4 regions of the Paenalkalicoccus suaedae genome follow, and region 2 is predicted to be linked to each of the others. Evidence: predicted binding sites of a transcription regulator. Region 2 holds the regulator's gene; each other region holds the start of a gene.
The links. The regulator Rex, encoded in region 2, represses fermentation and respiration genes when NADH is low (regulators of the CRP and FNR family bind a similar motif). The targets are predictions, from matches to a motif close to TTGTGAAATATTTCACAA.

Region 1: FLK61_RS04945 (glycosyl transferase) is a predicted target of Rex. The motif match lies at 1,972-1,989, and genes of this name have one in related genera.
Region 3: FLK61_RS05430 (DoxX family membrane protein) is a predicted target of Rex. The motif match lies at 2,904-2,921, and genes of this name have one in related genera.
Region 4: FLK61_RS06895 (cytochrome ubiquinol oxidase subunit I) is a predicted target of Rex. The motif match lies at 2,256-2,273, and genes of this name have one in related genera.

The regions. Positions count from the first base shown of each region.
Region 1 covers NZ_CP041372.2:864,216-869,343, reverse strand. The annotation lists gene FLK61_RS04945 (glycosyl transferase) at 1-1,850, opposite strand, end outside; gene rfbF (glucose-1-phosphate cytidylyltransferase) at 2,052-2,831, shown strand; gene rfbG (CDP-glucose 4,6-dehydratase) at 2,832-3,896, shown strand; gene FLK61_RS04930 (NAD-dependent epimerase/dehydratase family protein) at 3,893-4,792, shown strand; gene FLK61_RS04925 (AAA family ATPase) at 4,793-5,128, shown strand, end outside.
Region 2 covers NZ_CP041372.2:719,158-724,285, reverse strand. The annotation lists partial or broken gene FLK61_RS04135 (MFS transporter) at 11-466, opposite strand; gene FLK61_RS04130 (redox-sensing transcriptional repressor Rex) at 1,558-2,202, opposite strand; gene FLK61_RS04125 (ABC-F family ATP-binding cassette domain-containing protein) at 2,498-4,414, shown strand; gene FLK61_RS04120 (hypothetical protein) at 4,742-4,942, opposite strand; gene FLK61_RS04115 (hypothetical protein) at 5,024-5,128, shown strand, end outside.
Region 3 covers NZ_CP041372.2:978,850-983,977, forward strand. The annotation lists gene FLK61_RS05415 (ABC transporter ATP-binding protein) at 164-1,108, shown strand; gene FLK61_RS05420 (ABC transporter permease) at 1,105-1,923, shown strand; gene FLK61_RS05425 (hypothetical protein) at 2,368-2,757, shown strand; gene FLK61_RS05430 (DoxX family membrane protein) at 3,025-3,537, shown strand; gene FLK61_RS05435 (DUF948 domain-containing protein) at 3,614-4,063, opposite strand; gene FLK61_RS05440 (DUF5665 domain-containing protein) at 4,082-4,423, opposite strand; gene FLK61_RS05445 (NupC/NupG family nucleoside CNT transporter) at 4,785-5,128, shown strand, end outside.
Region 4 covers NZ_CP041372.2:1,270,955-1,276,082, reverse strand. The annotation lists gene FLK61_RS06905 (ABC transporter ATP-binding protein) at 1-1,238, opposite strand, end outside; gene FLK61_RS06900 (response regulator transcription factor) at 1,629-2,192, opposite strand; gene FLK61_RS06895 (cytochrome ubiquinol oxidase subunit I) at 2,399-3,748, shown strand; gene FLK61_RS06890 (cytochrome d ubiquinol oxidase subunit II) at 3,812-4,825, shown strand; gene cydS (cytochrome bd oxidase small subunit CydS family protein) at 4,844-4,969, shown strand.

The DNA.
Region 1 (5,128 bases), 150 kb from region 2:
TTTAACTCATAAGGCTTTACTTGTTGCGTCTTTTCTAAACGATCTCTTATTTCAGCCACATGCCTTAAATAAGGCTTATACAAACCCTCCTTAACAGCATCTGGGAAATCAAGTTCTTCTAACGTCCATATATCTGCAGAGTTTTTATCACAAAAGCGGACGCTACCATAGTGATAACAAATGACTTCAACCCCATCCATTTTTACAGTCCCATCGCCATCCATCCATGTAGGAAATAACTCTGTATTCATGACAATATTCCATGGGGCTGCGTTTACACCTTTATGCTCAATCAATTTTATATTCGAGAACGTGTTCGGAATTGTTGTAAGATACTTTTGATCTCCCCACTTACGATGATCACTAAAGTCGTTATAGCACCATTCTTCACAGCGTGCCTTCCACCAGGCGAGCATTGTTCTACTATTTGATTCATTCTTAAATCCAAGCATACCTGCTTGATAAATACCGTATTTATTTTCTACATCACGCGTGCTACGTTGGCGACACATAAAGATAGAATATGTCGACCACTCTTCAAAGACTATTTTAGGATGCTTATGGAAGTAGAGGTCGGCATCACAATAGACTATATGGTCAACTTCACCAAATTTATCCAAAATGTACGTACACAAAGCTGGTTTCATCGACCAGCAGCGCTCCTGCATTGTTTGATCAGGTAAAAGCTTTGCTCCGACCTCGGTATCGTGAATGAGCGTAATATGATCCCCCGCAAGCTTTTTCCACGCTGCATGTGATTCTTCGTCCATCGCACAAACGAATAATTGAAAGCTTGTCGTGTGTTTTTTTATCGACTCATATAGAGCTACGGAGCGACTCAAGTATTCTTTACTAACTATAGTAGCAAAGCAGTAAAAGCTATGGTGTTGATCAATGCTTCGTCTAAAAGGCGTAAACTTATAGTAAGTTTTCGCTTCTGTAACAGCGCCCTGACTATAGTAGTCCTGAGCGTTGACCCCCTTTTTTTCTATCAGGGAAATAACGTCTTGAATTTGAAAGAAGTAAGGCGTGTAGATCGTACTTTTGATCACAGCAGGAATGTCAATTTTATTTAGCATCCAAAGATCAAACTCTCTCTCGTTATAAATCGACATACAGGCAAAATGAAAGGATACAAGACGATCATTTTTTATATAAACGTCTTGCCCGCTTTCTTTAATAGGATAATGATTATTATAGACGCAGTTCCATGGTGCAGCATTAATACCTAAGTGAGAGGAGATTCGAATGTTCGAAAACCTCGTCGGAAATTCATCTAAATATTTTTGGTCACCAAACTTCCCGTCCTGTGGTTCCTTTTGACAAAAAGCAATACATTCCTTCCTCCACCATCGTAAGGCCTTTTTACCTTCCTCATCGTCTTTAAAACCAATAAGTCCCGCTTGATACTTTCCGTACTTTGCTTCTACCCAATCTAAATCTCGTTGTGGAGTTAAATATACAGATGCGTTATTCCATTCACTAAAAATTTGCTCAGCATCACTAAAGAACGCCATATCGCCATCGCAGTAAAGAATTTCGTCCACATCAAAGCTTTCTAAGATATACAGCATTAGAGGTGCTTTAAGCGTCCAGCAGAACTCACTAATACTTCTCGACTTACGAGTAGCTAGAAGCTCTTCATCCTTCAAATCGTCCACCATAAAATAAATCGCATTTTTAAGAGCAATTTTTTTCAGTGCTTGATACGCCTTATCATCAATACAGCAAATCCAAACCGTCATGGTCGGCGAGTGCTTCATCAACGATTCATAAAACGACACTATTTTTAAAAGATAGTCTGCACTTGCAATAATACAAATATGGCGACTCTCTTTCCTCACTTCCATTGCTTCCCCCACCTCGTTTTTTTTCCATGCTTGATAGATCCTTGATAGATAGCTCTGGGCCAATACTCTCCCTCCTTTTAAATCCCCGACCTTCCATACTTCTATATGAGCTTCACAGATAATGTGAACCCCTAGACAAACGTTGATACACGAACGATCGACACGAATACGCTATTCCATAAACAGAAAAGGAGGATTCACATGAAGGTTGTTATACTTGCCGGAGGTTTTGGTACACGCTTTGCAGAAGCAACTAGCAGGATACCAAAGCCTATGATTGAAATTGGTGGTAAACCAATTTTATGGCACATTATGAAGCACTATTCTTCTTACGGATTTAACGAATTTATCATTTGTTTAGGCTACAAGGCACATGTTATTAAGGAATACTTTCTACAATATGCCTATTCAACACCTAGTATTACCGTGAATATGACCGAAGCTCATCCTACTATCACTGTCTTAGACAAACGTGTTGAGCCATGGAAAATTACACTTCTTGATACAGGAGATCAAGCAATGACTGGAGGAAGACTGAAGAAAGCGGTTGACTATGTGGAGGAAGATACCTTTCTTGCAACATATGGCGATGGATTAAGTAACGTCAATATTCCTCAGCTACTTTCTTATCATCAGTCCCATGGAAAGCTTGCCACACTCACTGCTGTTCAGCCTGAAGGTCGTTTTGGCTCATTAGCTATTTCACCAGATAATACTATTACGTCGTTTGAAGAAAAGCCGTTAGGCGATCATCACTGGATTAACGGAGGGTTTTTCGTCTTAAATAAACACATATTTGATGCTGTCCAAGACGAACAAACTATTTTTGAATCAGACATACTCCCTGAACTTGCTAAAAATCATGAATTAATGTCTTTTAAACACACAGGCTTTTGGAAGCCAATGGACATGCTTAAGGATCAACAGGCTCTTGAAGCGATTTGGAATAAAGGACATGCACCATGGAAGACGTGGGGCTAAATGATTAGCACTGAATTTTGGAAGGGTAAACGTGTTTTCTTAACTGGTCATACGGGCTTTAAAGGGGCTTGGATGATGTCTTGGCTCGAGCAATTAGGCGCACACGTAACTGGCTATAGTTTAGAGGCCGAAACGCCGTCTCTTTATCAGCTTTTAGCAACTTCGTTTAAGGGTGACTCCATTATTGGAGATATAAGAGACACAAAAAAACTGACTGATGCACTAACTGCCGCTAAGCCAGATATCGTGATTCATATGGCAGCTCAGGCGTTTGTCGGTGAGTCCTACGATGAACCACTTCGCACGTTTGACGTCAATGTTATCGGTACCGCAAGTGTATTTGATGCAACACTTCACGCTTTAGCAAACGGAGCACCTATACGTGCAGTCGTGAATATTACGACTGATAAATGCTACGAGAATAAGCAGTGGGTTTTTGACTATCGAGAGAATGATCGACTAGGAGGCAAGGATCCCTATTCTGCCAGTAAAGCATGTGCAGAGCTACTCACGACCTCTTATAGAAACTCGTTTTTTACTAACACACAGGCTGGACTAGCCTCTGTGAGAGCGGGTAATGTGATCGGTGGGGGGGATTTTGCGGATAGCAGACTCATTCCACAGCTTTTGCATGCATACGATCAAAAGAGGGAGCTCACGCTTCGTAACCCTAGTGCCATTCGCCCGTGGCAGCATGTGCTAGACCCCCTTCACGGCTATTTGATGCTTGCACAAAAACTGTATCAGCATCCTGATCAGTTTGCCGAAGGATTTAACTTTGGTCCCGAACGAGTGGATTGTGTTCCGGTGAATGAATTAGTGGATAAGCTTTCTCACGCACTCGGTCAACCCGTGCCAACGCGTAGTGTAGCTGCTTCCTATCACGAAGAACAACTATTGACACTAAACTGTACAAAAGCAAAAACCGTTCTAGGCTGGCAGCCTGTTTGGGGAATTAATCAAACGGTAGCTAAAATTGCAGAATGGCATCAAAATACAACGCTCTCTACTAGTGATATCGTGCATAAGCAGATCCACTCCTTCATGCAGGACGCATCGCGATGAGTACGAGTATCTTTGTAACAGGTGCCACTGGTTTTGTAGGTAGACATCTCTTTCATATGTTAGAGGAGCTATCCTATGACGTTCACATCGGGGTAAGAACAGCCTCACCATATTTCCCACCTGAAAAGACGCATTACATCACAACTTCTTACCAATCAATCGCAACCGCCATTGAAGCCGCTAAGCCAGAGGTGATTTTGCACCTCGCCTCCTTTGCGCAACTAGGTCTCAAGGCAAATGAGATAAAAGGAATGATCGAGAGTAATATCACACTAACTGGTCACTTGGCCGAGGCAGCTGTAACTCATGGAGTGAGAGGTTTTATTAATACGAGCTCCTATGCTCAATTCGGAGGGACGACGAGCTATAGGCCTAACAGTTTTTACGCTACGACAAAGCAAGCAGCAGAGAACATCCTCTACTATTATTCTCTGCACAAAGATCTAGCAGTTGTGAATCTCGTACTTTACGATAATTACGGTGAAAACGATACGCGTAAAAAGCTCCTTAATCTTATCAAGCAAGCCCTGATAAATCAGAGTCCCCTCGACTTGACGCCAGGTGACCAACTGATCAACCTCCTTCACGTGGAGGACGTTTGCAGAGCCTTCACGGTCGCACTCGACCACCTTCTCACTCGTCGCCTTACGGACTTTCATCGCTACAGCGTCATGGCTGACCAAACCTTATCTCTCAAAGCGTTGGTAACAAAATTGGAGGAACTCTCCGGAACATCTGTACAAGTTTGCTACGGCACCTTGCCATACAGAGACAGTGAGATTATGATTCCACGTGAGGCTTGCGAAAGATTGCCGGGCTTCACGCCACAAATAACGCTTGATGACGGACTCCGACGTTTTTTAGCCGGTACATCTCCTTTACAGGGGGAGATTTAGGTGGAAAAATTAATTGTGATTAGCGGACCATCCGCAGCAGGTAAGTCTACGTTAGCTCCTCTATTTAAAGAAGGGCTAGATAGAGAGGATTATTTGAGAAGCTGGGTTATCGAACTGGATTTACTCTTTTTAATGCTAGACCCCACTTACACGTATGAAGACCCCTATGTCGTGTGGTCAGAAGCCCGCAAGCAGGCAAGCATTTTGCTAAAGTCTTTGCATCCAAAAACGGAGAATCTCCCCATTTATGTGTTAGGTAGTACCATATTTTCTCCCGCAGCAGTAGCGCAGTTGCTCGAAGAACTTGTAGAAGAGGACATTTTGTTTTACCACTTC
Region 2 (5,128 bases):
TTACTACTACTATAGGAGGTCCAATCGTTGGCGCCATCATTGCGGCAATTCCCCATACCCCTGTCGCGAGTCCGCGTTCGTTTTTAGGGAACACTTCGAAAATAAGCGCGAGTGACAGTGGCATCATCACGCCACCTCCGATTCCCTGCAGGCCTCGGAATGTAATGAGAGATGGTAGATTCCAAGATAGAGAGCCTAGTACGGATCCGATGGTAAAGATCGTAAGTCCGATCAAAAAGAGTTGCTTTTTACCGATTTTATCTCCGAGGTAGCCGGTTAGCGGCATCGTCATCCCCATTGTGACCATAAAGATCGTAATGACCCAGCCCGTTGCAACGGCATCGGAGTCAAAGACGCGCATTAGCTGTGGCACGGCGGGATTTAGCATACTGTTATTTAATATGATGGTGAATGTTCCGAGTAGAACGGAAATGACAACGAGCCATTTCTGTGGGATTTTAGCCATGGTGTTCTCCTTTTTTGAAGTTGGTTCGCGGTGGTGATGGTTTGGTTAGTGCTTATATAAGTGTGTTTAGATTGAAGGTTTCTTTCGAGTTCCGAATCAGTAATATTCCTCTATCATACCATGTTGGGGTGAAAGTTGCTTACGAGGTGTTTGGTTTACTTGCTAGATGAATAACTGCTAACTAATTTAGTGCTTTTAGCTCTTCGAGCTAAGTGAATAAGTGCCAACTTGTTTAGGGCGTCTAGCTCTTGGAGCTAGACCTTATTTAGATGCCGAAGTGCCAATCTGTTACTTTCGGTTTTGGTAGAGTATCAGGTTTGAGTCGTCAGCTCTGCGGACACTCTACGACATTAGCAGGGTCTAGGTCTGAGCCTCCTCGTGCTGCAGGAGTCGACTGTCGTCTCCTCCTAAACGCATCTCTGTGGGGTCTCATCCCTAGCCAATTCCTGCTAATTGTCTCCGAATGTCCTCCGAGTCTGCCGCCTCTTGAGCTTCTATTGGGGAATGCCAGATTACTTAGAGATGTTCATGATAGTTTGTGTTTCCATTTTGCTTTCTCGTCACTTCTACCACGGTTCGCATCACAACTGGCAATTTTCTCTTCATTTCATTACCGCTTCTCTTCACAACGCAAACCGTTCGCTTCACTTCTTACTTGCTCGTCATTTCTACCACGTTTCACATCACAACTAGCAGCTTTCCCTTCACTTCGTCACCGCTTCTCTTCACAACACAAACCGTTCGCTTCACTTGTTTCTTCGTGCGCTCTTTTATAAGTGGCAGTTGAGCAACTGATGGTGCCTTACTGATGGACTGTGAAGGGAAAGAGAAAGTGAACGTATCAATCCATTTACCGTCGCCGTAGGTGCTCCGAAGCGGCGGGCGCGTATTACCAGTGGTAGCACTTACGCGCGGCGAAAATCCTTTCGCACGTCCCCTGGACGGGCGAAATAGTTGAGCAAGCCACCACCGGTAGTTGCGCCCGCCGCGCAGGGGCACCGAAGGTGACAGCACTTGACCTTGACCTTGATCTTGCTCTTTCCCTTAACCCCAAACAAAAAAGCCCGAACCACATAGGCTCGGACCCTCCCTTAATTCGACGACAACGGATAGTGCTTTAAGAAATAAACAAGTGACTGCAACTCTACCGACAGATCAATATGATGCACACGAACATCGTCCGGTACAGACAGTCTCGCTGGAGTGAAATTCAGAATACCCTTGATGCCAGCTTCCACTAGCTTCTCCGCAATCCCCTGCGCTGCACTTGATGGGACCGTTAAGATTGCAACGTCTAAGTTCCCTTCAATATGACGCTTTAAATCATCAAAATGATGTACAGGTACATCGCCAATGACCGTGCCGACTGTATTTTCGTCCACATCAAAGGCCATCTCAATGCGTGTGTTATTGCTCTTACTGAAGTTGTACTTTAAAAAGGCTGTGCCTAGGTTACCGACGCCGACGAGTGCTACTTTTGTAAGCTCGTCTTGATCGAGTGTTTTGCGGAAAAAGGAGAGGAGGTAATTGACGTTGTAGCCGTAGCCCTTCTTCCCTAATGCGCCAAAGTACGAGAAGTCGCGGCGAATGGTGGCCGAATCGACCTTCACCGCTTCACTTAATTCAGACGACGACACTCTCGTTTTGCCTGACGTCTGGAGTCCTTCAAGAAATCGATAGTATAACGGCAGTCGCTTTGCCGTTGCCTGTGGAATTTTCGCTTGATCCATATCCATCTTGTATGCCCCCTGTAATAAAGCTTTTAACATTATATAAGTAAAACATTAGCCTGCTAGGTTGATAACGCTTCCAATCTTTTAAGTGACAAATAGCTTACTAAAGTAAGCATCCTATCTAGCAGTATATATGTAATAACCTTCACAATCCAGTTTTTTGCGATATTTCCGCAGTCACGTTCTATTCTACACTATTTTGTGTCCCTGTGCAGAGATCTTGGTCATTGAATAGTTGCCAGAGGCACAACACTTCCTGTACGCTTAACGTAGACTATAACGTGAGGATGACCTAGCTATGATTTTATTACAGTGCGCTCAGCTATCCAAATTCTTTGGATCCGAGCAAATTTTATCAAATGTGAAATTGGAAATTAAAAGTCGCGAGCGCGTGGCACTTGTTGGTCGCAACGGCGCCGGCAAGTCCACCCTCTTAAAGGTGATCGCCGGTGAGATGAACTATGATAGTGGCACGCTCATGATTCCAAAGGAGACCACGATCGGCTATCTCGCTCAGGACAGCGGCCTCGAGACCTCCCGCTCGATCTGGGATGAGATGCTCACCGTCTTTACCGAGGTGAGAAACATGGAGAAGACGCTTCGCAAGTTAGAGGAGCGAATGAGCGATCCGATGCAAGAGGACTATGAAAAGATTTTAAAGGAATATGACCAGCTTCAGCTCGACTTCCAGGCTCGTGGAGGGTTTCAATATGAAGCTGACATTCGCAGTATTTTATCAGGACTTCACTTTACTTCGTTTGATTATGATACACCGGTTGAGTCTCTTAGTGGAGGGCAAAAAACGCGCCTTGCTTTAGGAAAGCTTCTGCTCTCTAAGCCGGACCTGCTCATTTTAGACGAGCCAACAAACCATTTGGACATCGACACGTTGACGTGGCTAGAAGGCTATTTGTCCGCTTATGACGGAGCTGTTTTGATTGTTTCTCACGATAGATACTTTTTAGATAAGGTTGTAGGGGTCGTGTACGAGCTGTCGTTCCGCCAGACGCGCCGATTCGTCGGGAACTATTCATCGTATTTAGATGAGGCCGCGAAGCTTGAGGAGCAGGAGTGGAAGCTGTTTGAGAAGCAGCAGGGTGAGATTAAGAAGCTCGAGGATTTTGTGCAACGTAACTTGGCGCGTGCGTCGACGAGTAACCGTGCGAAGAGTCGTCGTAAGCAGCTTGATCGTATGGAGCGCATGGATCGGCCGCGGTCGGACGATAAGTCTGCGCAGTTCTCGTTTGGGATTACGAAGCAGACGGGTAATGATGTCATGAAGATTGATAGCCTCTCACTCGGGTACACGGATGAGGCGCTTGTGACGAACCTTTCGCTCGATCTATCGCGCGGCGAGAGTTTAGCGCTCATTGGTCCGAACGGGATTGGGAAATCGACGCTGTTAAAGGCGATCGTAAAGAAGTTAAAGCCGCTCGCAGGATCGATTCATTACGGTAGTAACGTGGAAATTGGCTACTACGATCAGGAACAAACGGAGCTCCATTCGTCAAAGACCGTCTTACAGGAGCTGTGGGACGATTATCCACAAACGCCGGAGAAGGATATTCGTACGGTACTTGGGAATTTCTTATTTAGTGGCGACGATGTGCTAAAAAATGTCCAAGATTTAAGCGGTGGCGAGAAGGCGCGTCTTGCACTCTCAAAACTGATGATGCAAAAGGCTAATGTCCTCATTCTCGATGAGCCGACGAACCACTTGGATCTCGATAGTAAAGAGGTGCTCGAGGAAGCCTTGATTAGCTATCCAGGCACGATTATTTTCGTCTCGCACGACCGATATTTCGTCAATCGTATGGCGACGCGTGTAGCCGAGCTCTCGCCAACTGGCGTCACAAGCTATCTCGGCGACTACGATTACTACGTGCAAAAGAAGCTCGAGCAGGCTGAGCTAAAGCGTCTTGCCGAGGAGGAAAATAAGCCGGCGGTTTCAGACGTGCAGGCTACTCCTTCTTCTAAATCCGACTATCAGGAAAACAAGGCGAAGCAAAAGAACGAACGTCAGCGAAAGCGTCGCATTGAAGAGCTAGAAAATGCGATTGAGCAGAAGGAAACGGTGATCGAAGAACTAGAAGCGAAGCTTGTTGATCCGGAGGTATTTGCAGACCATGAGAAGGCTCGTGAGGTGAACGAGCAACTGGAGGCTGCGAAAGCAGAGATGGATGAGGCGTTCGAAGAATGGGAAGCGTTACAGTAGTCAGTCCTTCTGGGCTGGCTTTTTCTTTTGTTTGTCGAATGAATACAGCTCTTCGAGCTGTTATAAGAGCTTAAGTGCCAGACGGTTCATTCTGTTTGTTTTGTGTAGAAGGAAGGAAGAGCCATCAGCTCTACAGACACCCTCGGCATAGGGTCTGACCTTATGCCTCCTCGTCGGCAGGGCGCGGCTGTCGCCTTACCCTAAACGCCTTCCTGTGGGGTCTTAAGTGCCAGCCTATTCCTATGGATTGTCTTCAGGTGTCTTCCGAGTTTGCCGGCTTGGTGCTTCTTTTAAGGGTTTAGTAAAAATGCTAGTGAATAATCTAACTTATCGAGAATTTGAAACAGCTTTTTTATCAGCAAGTGTCTTTTTTAAGAACAAGGACAAAAAGATAGTCCCTAGTATGTTCGAGAAGACACTAGCACTCATTGTGATGAGCCAAAGTGTTGAATCAGATATATTGGATGCGATCACTAAAAGAAGCATGCCCGTTAGGACAAAGACATTTCCTATTAACAGTTTGTTCATGCCACTCACTCTCCTACTTAGATGATTTGACAATTGTTTGTTTTCTGTAATAATTGGATAATATTATCTACGTGAGTGACAATGGAAGAGTTTCATTCGACGTTTGCAATCAAAGGAGGAATTTATATCAAGTATATTTGGTTGTTACTTACGCTTGTTCCGCTTCCGTTTTTAGTATTTTTCGTT
Region 3 (5,128 bases), 260 kb from region 2:
TTTACTAAAATAAATAGATTGCTCCCCCATTATAAGGGAGCTCCTACTATTATATGCAATTCGTGTTAGCTAATCTTTCATACAAACTTTCGCCTTTTTTTGGAAAAATGAATCCTATTGGATCACTCAGTCGTAGCTATATGTATAAGGGAGGCGAGGCAACGTGGAGAAACCAGTATTACAAGTAAAAGAACTGACAAAACGAGTTTCAGGAATGAAAAAAATTGTGGATGACGTTTCTTTTGAAGTGAACAAGGGAGAAATCGTTGGCCTACTCGGACCGAACGGTGCCGGTAAGACAACGATTATCCGTATGATTGGTGGATTAATTAATAAAACGAATGGTTCGGTCATTATAAATGGACAGGATGCAGACCGCGATCCAGAGGCGTGTCGCGAAGAGATCGGAGCGATCGTCGAAAATCCATCCTTTTATGATTTTATGAGCGGCTACAAAAATCTGCAGCAGTATGCGAGACTCTCGCGTGAGACGATCACGAAGGAGCGTATAGATGAAGTGGTGGCGCTCGTAAAATTGGAAAATGCAATCAAGGATAAGGTAAGAAAGTACAGTCTCGGAATGAAGCAACGACTAGGTGTGGCACAGGCCATTTTACATAAGCCATCTCTATTAATATTAGATGAACCGACGAATGGTCTTGATCCTAAAGGTATTCGTGAGCTTCGTGATTATCTTCGAGAAATGGCAAACGAAGGGACGGCTGTCCTTGTCTCGTCTCACCTGCTGTCAGAGATGCAACTCATGTGTGACCGATTTATTGTCGTCGAGCACGGTAAGCTTATTGACTCCACTGTTTTGTCCGATCAATCGGTGGAGGAAGTGTCTACCCATGTTTCTATCCAGATCAGTCAGGAGCAGCAGAAGCTTGCGGTGGCGGCGATTGAGGAGCTTGAGGTTGCGGAGCTGGTGCGTGCAGAGAAGGCGATGCTGACGGTGAGTTTACCTTACGACAGCATTCCAAAGCTGAATGAGTTTTTAGTTGGTAAGGGTGTGCGGATTTTTGGGCTCCAGTCTCAGAAGGAGTCGCTTGAGGATCGCTTCCTTGCCTTGACGGCTGAAAAAACGGCAGGGGGGTCAGCACAATGAATTTAGTACAAAACGAATGGATTAAGCTTTGGGCAAAGAAGCAAACGTGGGTGTTTTTTATCTTGATTATTGTTGGAAGTATTGCCGTTGTCCCTGGGTATCAATTTGTCGTAGCGCAAATCGACTTAGGGATGGAGCTTTCGGCGTTTACGGTTTTAAATGATGTTGTGCTCGTCATAGCCTCTGTCATTACGCTGTTTAGTGTAGTCGTGGCAAGCTCGATTGTCTCCTCTGAGATGGATCAGGGAACGATGAAGCATTTACTCATTCGTCCATTCTCGAGGTGGAAGATCCTTGCTTCTAAATTTGTAACGACGGTTGCGTTTGCTATCGTGTTACTTGTCTCGATGGTCGCGACGATATTCGTGACGAGCGCTTTGTTATATGGTGTAGGTGATGCTAGTGCTCCTGCAAATGATCTCTTTGGCATGGGTATGGGCGGTGGTCTTGCGGATGGTAGCACAATCGGCGAATCGATTCTTATGCAGCTTGGGCTGTACTCGTTAAATTTGCTTGTATTTATCATCTTTTCTTTCTCGATTTCGATTCTCTTTAAGAGTCAGACATTAGCGGTCGGAATCGGTATCTTTTTATTATTCGGTGCAAGTATGAGTCAAGCATTCTCGATGTTACTAGGCGATTACGCGTGGTATCGTTACATCGTATTCCCGCACATGAGTCTTCACAGCTATGTGTCGATGGATGAGATTGTACCAGGAGCTACGCTTGCTTTCTCCATTGCTATCCTCGGAGTGTATTCAGCCGTTATTTTTGCAGCGGCGTTTACGCTCTTCCAAAAGCGGGATCTCGTTTGATTATGTTTTACGCAGCCTTCGTCGATGCGAGGGCTGTTTTTTTGCGTGGAGGAAACGAAGGTGGGGTGCGGTTATCAGGATTGGTGGGGTGGTAATGGCGGTGTGGGGATGGTAATGAAAAAATGGTGAGAGGTTATGACATTTTGGCAGGAGGTTATGACAGAATGGAGGGCAGTTATGACAATGTGGCGATAGGTTATGACAAAATGGGGGACGGTTATGACAATGTGGCAAGAAGTTATGACAAATTGTAATAGTTTTATACTGTCTGGTTTTTACGGCTGGCAGTTGGGCAATTGAAGGTTGGTTTAACTGAATTTATAATAAGTAGCTGACTAAGTAACGGGATTAGCCTTTTTTAATAGAGTTAAACACGTGGAATAAGCTCAGTTATCCGGAAATGAGGAGCAGTTATCACAGAACCAAGCTCAGTTATCCGGAAACGTGGAGCAGTTATCACAGAACCAGGTTCAGTTATCCGGAAAAGAGGTCCAGTTATCACAGAACCAAGCTCAGTTATCCGGAAATGAGGAGCAGTTATCACAGAACCAAGTTCAGTTATCCGGAAATGAGGAGCAGTTATCACAGAACCAGGTTCAGTTATCCGGAAATGAGGAGCAGTTATCACAGAACCAGGTTCAGTTATCTGGAAAAGAGGTCCAGTTATCACAGAACCAAGCTCAGTTATCCGGAAATGAGGAGCAGTTATCACAAAATCAGGTTCAGTTATCCGGAAACGTGGAGCAGTTATCACAGAACCAAGCTCAGTTATCCGGAAATGAGGAGCAGTTATCACAAAATCCACTTCAGTTATCACAAAACCGCCTACAGTAATCACAACGCCCCAAAATATTCCTCTCCACTAACGACCGTTCCCCCTCAAACACCTACCATTTAACCTAAGCAACCACCAATCAAAAACCATTTCTTATACGCATTTACCTATTTGCTCAATGTTTCACAAAATAGACACAGCTACTTTGTTCACTACTTCACAAACTATACTATACTAGAACTATAGAAGAGCTGGTCACGATTCCCAAGCACATGAACGGCTTTTCTACATAAAAACAATCTAAAAATAATAAGGAGGAATGGATCATGTTTATGAACATTTTACGCAACAACCGTATTGTCGCAGGGGTATTATTATTTATCCGATTGTATGTAGGGTGGGCGTGGCTCACAGCTGGTTTTGGAAAAGTAACGGGTGGATTTGATGCAAGTGGGTACTTGGCAGGAACGGTCGCAAACGAAGCGGTGATGACACAGTATCCGACGTATCACGCATTTATTGAGAGCATCGCGTTACCGAACGCTGGTATATTCAGCTTCATGGTTGCTTGGGGAGAGTTACTAGTAGGGCTTGGCTTGATTTTAGGGATATTCACAACGGCAGCTGCATTCTTTGGAATTACGATGAACTTCGCATTCCTGTTTGCAGGAACAATAAGCACGAATCCACTGTTAGTGCTACTCACCATTTTCATCCTAGCGGCGGGTGCGAACGCAGGGCGATTCGGCGGGGACCGCTATATCATCCCTTACCTACGCGTGCATGTGCTTGGGCGCGACTGGATTCAAAAGAGATTTCACACAAATACAGCACACTAATTAGACAGAAACAACGTAAAAAACTTAAACCACATAAAAAAGGATTCCGAACAGAGTCGGAATCCTTTTTACATGATTAAATGCCTGAACCAAGATTTTTCTTTGCATCGTATTCTTTTTTCGCATTACGTAAATAGTAAACGAAGGCTGCTCCGCGCATGATGCCTTCGAAGTTTTTCGCGTCTACGTAATCTGTACCAGCGTCAGCTTTGCTAGCGCGATTCGCTGTGTAGTGCGCTAATGAAGAAGTTAAACTATGAGCGGCTTGACCAGTATCATGAATGATCGTAAATAGTGGATTGAGCTTTGCGATTTTATCATTAACATCCACAAGTGTTTCGTTTGTGTTATACAAAATAACCGTTGTCTCACTTGTAATTTCGCCTAAGCTCTTATTTAATGTGCTCACGGTCTCGGCCGTGTTATCCAGCGTTTTTGCTAAGTTAACAAACACCGGGCGTAAAAAGATGACAGCTAAAAGTAGTGCGATTGCGATGACTAAAACTCCAATTCCTAACCAATCCATATGTATCACCTCGTCTAATTATTGTTGGTAACGGTTGACCTCATCCACAAGGCCTGCAATCCATTCTCCGATCATCGGGAGATTAACAACTTGCGCTATGATAAGTGCGAAAATCGCCAAAAACACAGCAGTCCCTAATGTTAGTCCTACACCTCGCGCCATACCAGCGATGAAGTTGGACTTAATGATCTGCTTCGTATCGGTAAAGTTGAAGGCCATGTCCTTCAATCGACCTTTTGTGGTGATCTCCTCTAGCTTGTCCAAAAGCTGCTCAAAACGTTCATTTTCATCGTGACGTTTTTCGTCGCCTCGCGTTTTTGAGGGAATTTTTCGTTTTTCCTGGTCCTTTGTTAGCGGCATTCACTTGCACTCCCTCCGTAATAACTGGTTTGCCATTCGTTTACCCTTCTATCTTTCATTGTAAACCAATCCCAACAACAATCAACTACTAAAATGCATCATTCGACCCACCACCTCTTTTTTCAGAAAATAGTGTCGAAACTTTTGCTTACTGTGACTATCCTGGCTAAAAAAGGGAAGGAAATAATTAGATAAAAGCTACGAAATCAGTCCCGATGCAGAGGCTCAAAGGAGGTTTCTCAAATATGAAATTATGCTAATTAAAAAGTTTACAAATGTTTAAGTTGTTGCTATAGTAAGTCGTGGGAACACGCATGAAAGTAAAAAAGAAAGCGTTATATTAACGCAAGGAGTGTTAATCATGAATATTTTGTGGGGATTAATGGGGATCGCGATTGTAGTTGGTATCGGTATCCTGTTATCTACAGATCGGAAGGCAATTAAGCCACGAACTATTTTAGCAGGTTTAGCATTACAAATCACGTTTGCCTTTTTAGTACTAGTATCTGATGTCGGACGAGCAGCTTTGCAAGGGCTTACGAATGTTGTAAATAGCATTGTTGGATTTACAGACGAAGGGATCAACTTCCTCTTCGGCGGACTTTTTGAAGCAGAAGGCATTGGTATGGTCTTCGCCTTTCAAGTATTAACCGTTGTTATTTTCTTCTCTTCTTTAATTTCAGTTTTATACTACTTAGGAATTAT
Region 4 (5,128 bases), 550 kb from region 2:
AGCCAGCCTTTTAATTGCTCTAGATCTATTTCCTCGATTGGCGTTCCATTAATAAATAGTTTTTGTGATTCAATTGGATACTCGCGTAGAAGCTGTCTTAAAAACGTGGTTTTCCCACTACCCGTTTTCCCCACGAGTCCCACGTGATCACCAGGCTTTATAAGCACATTCACGCGTTCAAGCGAAGGCGCTGTACCGTTGGGATAGTGGAAGCTCAAATCACGGATCTCCATATAAGAAGGTGTTAAAAGCCTCTTTCCGTCCTTTACTACGACGTCCTCTTTGTAGCTAAGTGTTTCGTTTAGACGATCTAAGGATGCGCTCCCTCGTTGCATGACGTTCATGAGCTCTCCAAAAGCAAGCATAGGCCAGATGAGCATTCCTAGATAAATATGAAAGGAAATGAGCTGACCGATTGTGAGCTGATTTTGGAAAACGAGAACGGCCCCGTAGCCTAGACCAACTGAATAGCTAATTCCAACAAGTATTTTAATCGTTGGTTCAAATAGCGCATCAATCCGAGCTACCTGCACGTTTTTCTGATATACATCCTCCGTTAAGTTGTGAAAGCGTTCCTGATCCTCTTTTTCACGCACGAACGCTCGTATAACACGAGCACCTGACACGGATTCAAGTACTTGATCATTCAACGTACCAAAAGCATTTTGTGCGACGGTAAACCGTTTATGAATGACTTTTCCGTACTTTCCGATAATAAAGGCCATGATTGGAAACGGTAAAAACGCCGCTAACGTTAACTGCCAGCTCACAAAGAACGTCATCATAAACAAAATGATTAGTAAAAAGGCTGTTGCATCAATCAACGTTAAAATCCCAAAGCCTGCTGTCTGAGAGATGGCTTTAAGGTCATTTGTCGCCTTTGCCATGAGATCTCCCGTTTTATTTTTTTCAAAAAAGGTAGAGGTCATTTTAAATAAGTGCGACATGTACTTCGTTCGAAGTGATCGCTCAATATATATAGCTCCTCCAAATAATAATCTCATCCATACAAATGTGATGGCATACGTTGACGTCATGATAAAAACAAACACGCCAATATACATAAATAACTGCTCTCTCGTTAACGAACCTGTTGTGACATCATCAATGACAACGCCTATCAAAAGTGGTGGGATCACCTCTAAAACACTTGCGATCATGAGTAAGCTAATCGCTATTAGGTAACGCTTCTTTTGCTCTTTAAAAAACCACCAGAGCTTCTTAATTACTGAAAACATAGTTTCACCCTATTCTATTTTTAGTCTGCTAGTCTGGGCCTGTCACATCCACCTTGAGTTCTCTCTTCATTGATAATACGTTCATCTTCATTCCTCCATCATTTTTTTTGAGCAACACAACAAAAAAGACGCGTGGAGGAATCCACGCGCCTAAAAATTTCCATTCATAGACAAAATAAAAAGCACGTGGATCTCCACGTACTAAGTCTCATTCATTTAAAAGATAAACAAAGCTACGGGAGGGGGCGTTACGTATGAAGTTACGAATTTACTCATATGCTTTTTCATGCTTCATACACCTCCATCGGAATGTTCATCCGTTATTATTGCTTGCTCTTAAAGTAGGATATCATTTCCATCTAACACCGTCAACTAGTACTTTGAGATTATTTAAAATAATCTCAATTTTTTGCCCCATTGCACCCACTCTTCATTCTTTACGATATTTAATTTTTTCCGTATGTTTCGACGATGGTTTTCCACTGTTTTTGGAGAGATCGCTAAAAAAGTTGCACTGTCGCGAACAGAGTATCCTTCAAGCTTCATGCGAAAAATTTCCTCTTCACGTCTTGTAAGCTCATGGATGACATCGTTAGGGGTTTGTACGTTTGCTTGTTCCAAACGTCCACCCTTAAGTAATCGTTGCATAATTGGCATGAGTTCATCTAATGACATTCTTTCAAATAATACGCCATTCACTCGCGGCAGTTCTTTATAGGTTTGCTGATAAATAATAATGGTTATAGCATCTATGTTAACGAGTGTTTCTATGGATGTTGCTCCTGGTAAATCAACATGTAAAATGACGACATCGAATTCGTATTTACGCGAGGATTTAAGGAATGCTTCTTTTGTATTTACAGTAACCATGTATTCAATATCGCGAATATCTTTTATAAGCTGAATAAGTCCGTAACGGAGTAGCTCATGGTCCATTCCAATAAGGATGCGCATACTACCACTTCCCTTCTTAAATCAAGTATAATAGAGAGTGTAAGAAAGGTAAATTTGTCAGGTTTGTGAAATGTGTCACATATGTTCATTTTTTGCTCATAGATTCACATTATATAGGGGTTTACACCTATAAACGTTCTTGTTAAAATGCTTTATTATTGCGTTAATACGAATTATTGATTTACTCACATGAGGGGGACACCACGATGTTTTTCGAATATGATCCGGTCCTCTATAGCAGAATTTTGACGTATGCTACGCTTGGTTTCCACGTTATTTTTGCAACAATTGGAGTAGGTATACCTCTAATGATTGCAATTGCTGAGTGGATGGGTATTAAGCGGAATGATCCGCATTATACGCTACTCGCAAGACGCTGGGCACGCGGCTTCGTTATCACCGTTGCAATTGGTGTTGTAACTGGTACTGCTATGGGACTACAACTTAGTCTATTATGGCCAAACTTTATGCAAACAGCAGGTCACACAATTGGACTTCCAATGTTTATGGAAGCATTCGCATTCTTCTTTGAAGCGATCTTCTTAGGAATTTATCTATATACTTGGGACAGATTTAAGTCACAAATGAAGCACTTCTTATTAGTTATCCCAGTAGTAATTGGTGCTACAGCAAGTGCCTTCTTTATCACGACGGTCAATGCGTTTATGAACATGCCTCAAGGGTTTGAAATGATTGATGGCGTTATTTCAAGCGTTAATCCGCTTGAAGCGATGTTTAATCCCGCCACGCCTACAAAAGTATCACACGTTATCATTACATGTTACTTAACAGCAGCCTTTGTATTAGGTGCGATTGCTGCCGTTCGTATCTTAAAAGGTAACAAATCAGCTTATCATAAAAAAGCTCTGCACTTAACAATGGTTACTGGTGCTGTCTTCGCAATTGGTACTGCACTTGTTGGTGACTTATCTGGTAAGTACTTGCATGAGTATCAGCCAGAAAAGCTCGCTGCTGCAGAATGGCACTTTGAAACAGAAACACATGCACCACTTATACTCGGTGGTTTCTTAGATTCAGATAATGAGGTTCGATTTGCTCTAGAAATTCCGTATGCATTAAGCATTTTAGCTGGAGGTACTCCAGGCACAGAGGTAACTGGGTTAAATGATTTTGATCCGAATGATCTACCTCCACTATGGGTACATTACTTCTTTGATAGCATGGTGTTTATCGGAATGTTCTTAGCATTCACATCTATTCTGTTTGTGTTTATGAACTGGAAGAAAGGCTGGAACCCATTTAATAGACCACTTATGATGATGGTCGTTGCAGGTGGACCACTTTCTATCTTGGCTATTCAATCAGGCTGGATCTTCGCAGAAGTTGGTAGACAGCCATGGATTTTAAACGGATTTATGCGAACATCTGAAGGGGCTACGACTTCTCAACACGTAGATATTATGCTTTATCTATTCTTAACTCTTTATGCGGTGTTAGGTATTACATGTATTGTTGTTCTTCGCAAAATGTTTAACCGTAATCCGGTCGAAAGAGAAATGGAGAAGCGAGGAATTGACAATCAGGAAATCGAATAAGATGTGGGCTTTTGCCCACATCCCTTTATCTTGCCTATCACTTAGCAGAAAGGAGTTATTCTTGTGACTTATGAAATAGTCGGAATCACCGTCCTCTGGACATTCTTATACGGATATTTAATCGTTGCCTCCATTGACTTTGGAGCAGGATTCTTTAGCTACTACTCAAAACGTACGAAAAAAAATCACGTGATTCATCACATTATACAGCGCTACTTATCTCCTGTGTGGGAGGTCACAAACGTATTCCTTGTTTTCTTCTTTATTGGAATCGTTGGATTCTTCCCAGAGACAGCGTACTATTACGGAACAGCTCTTTTAATTCCAGGTAGTGTTGCCATTATCCTGTTAGCGATTCGAGGATCTTATTATGCTTTTGCAACGTACGGATCAAAAGAGAGCAACTTTTTCTCCTTCTTATATGGGGCTACAGGGCTTTTAATCCCTGCCTCACTTACAACGGTGTTAACGATCTCTGAGGGAGGATACATTTCTCAGGAAAGTGGAAATGTAGAACTTCTATATGGAGAGTTATTCTCAAGCCCTTACTCTTGGGGTGTAGTTATCTTAGCAATCGTAAGTGTCCTGTTTATTTCCGCTTCCTTCTTAACCTATTACGCATCACGCGCGAAGGATGAAAAAGCATTAGAATTACTTAGACGCTACGCGCTTACGTGGGCAGCACCCTCTATCATTATGGGTATGATCGTCTTTTATTTACTAGGCGAACAAAATCCTACCCACTTTGCTAGTATGCTTGACCTATGGTGGATGTTTGCTATTTCCTTTGTTGCCTTTGCGGTTGCGACATTCTTCATTTGGAAAAGACGAAATTACGGTACAGCATTTATTCTAGTGTGTGTGCAATTCTTCGCTGCATTCTTTGCATATGGAGCATCTCACCTACCGTATCTGCTTTATCCGTATTTAACTATTTACGATGGCTTCACAAACGAGACGATGGCAATTGCGTTAATTGCAGCATTCATTGCCGGACTTTTACTTCTCCTACCTTCCCTATATCTGCTCATGCGATTATTCCTATTCGACGCAGATTATGTAGAGGGTAGAAAATAAGGAAATGGAGGGATTACGATGACTTGGTTTTTAATTATGATCGCCCCGCCCCTCATTGTCATATTTAGTATCATATTTGTTTTCTTTTGGGCTGCAAAGTGGCCAACACCACGATTTCTAAAAGATGCAGATAACAATAAATAACAGTAGAAGAAGCTAGAGCTATATACAATTGGTTCAGTTATGGAGTACAAATCATAAAAATTTTTTAATAGAACCCTAATTGATTTATAGTAGACATTGGAATTGGTACGATAAGTATCAAATAAACTAGTACAATAAAGGAGCTTGGTTAAACCAAGC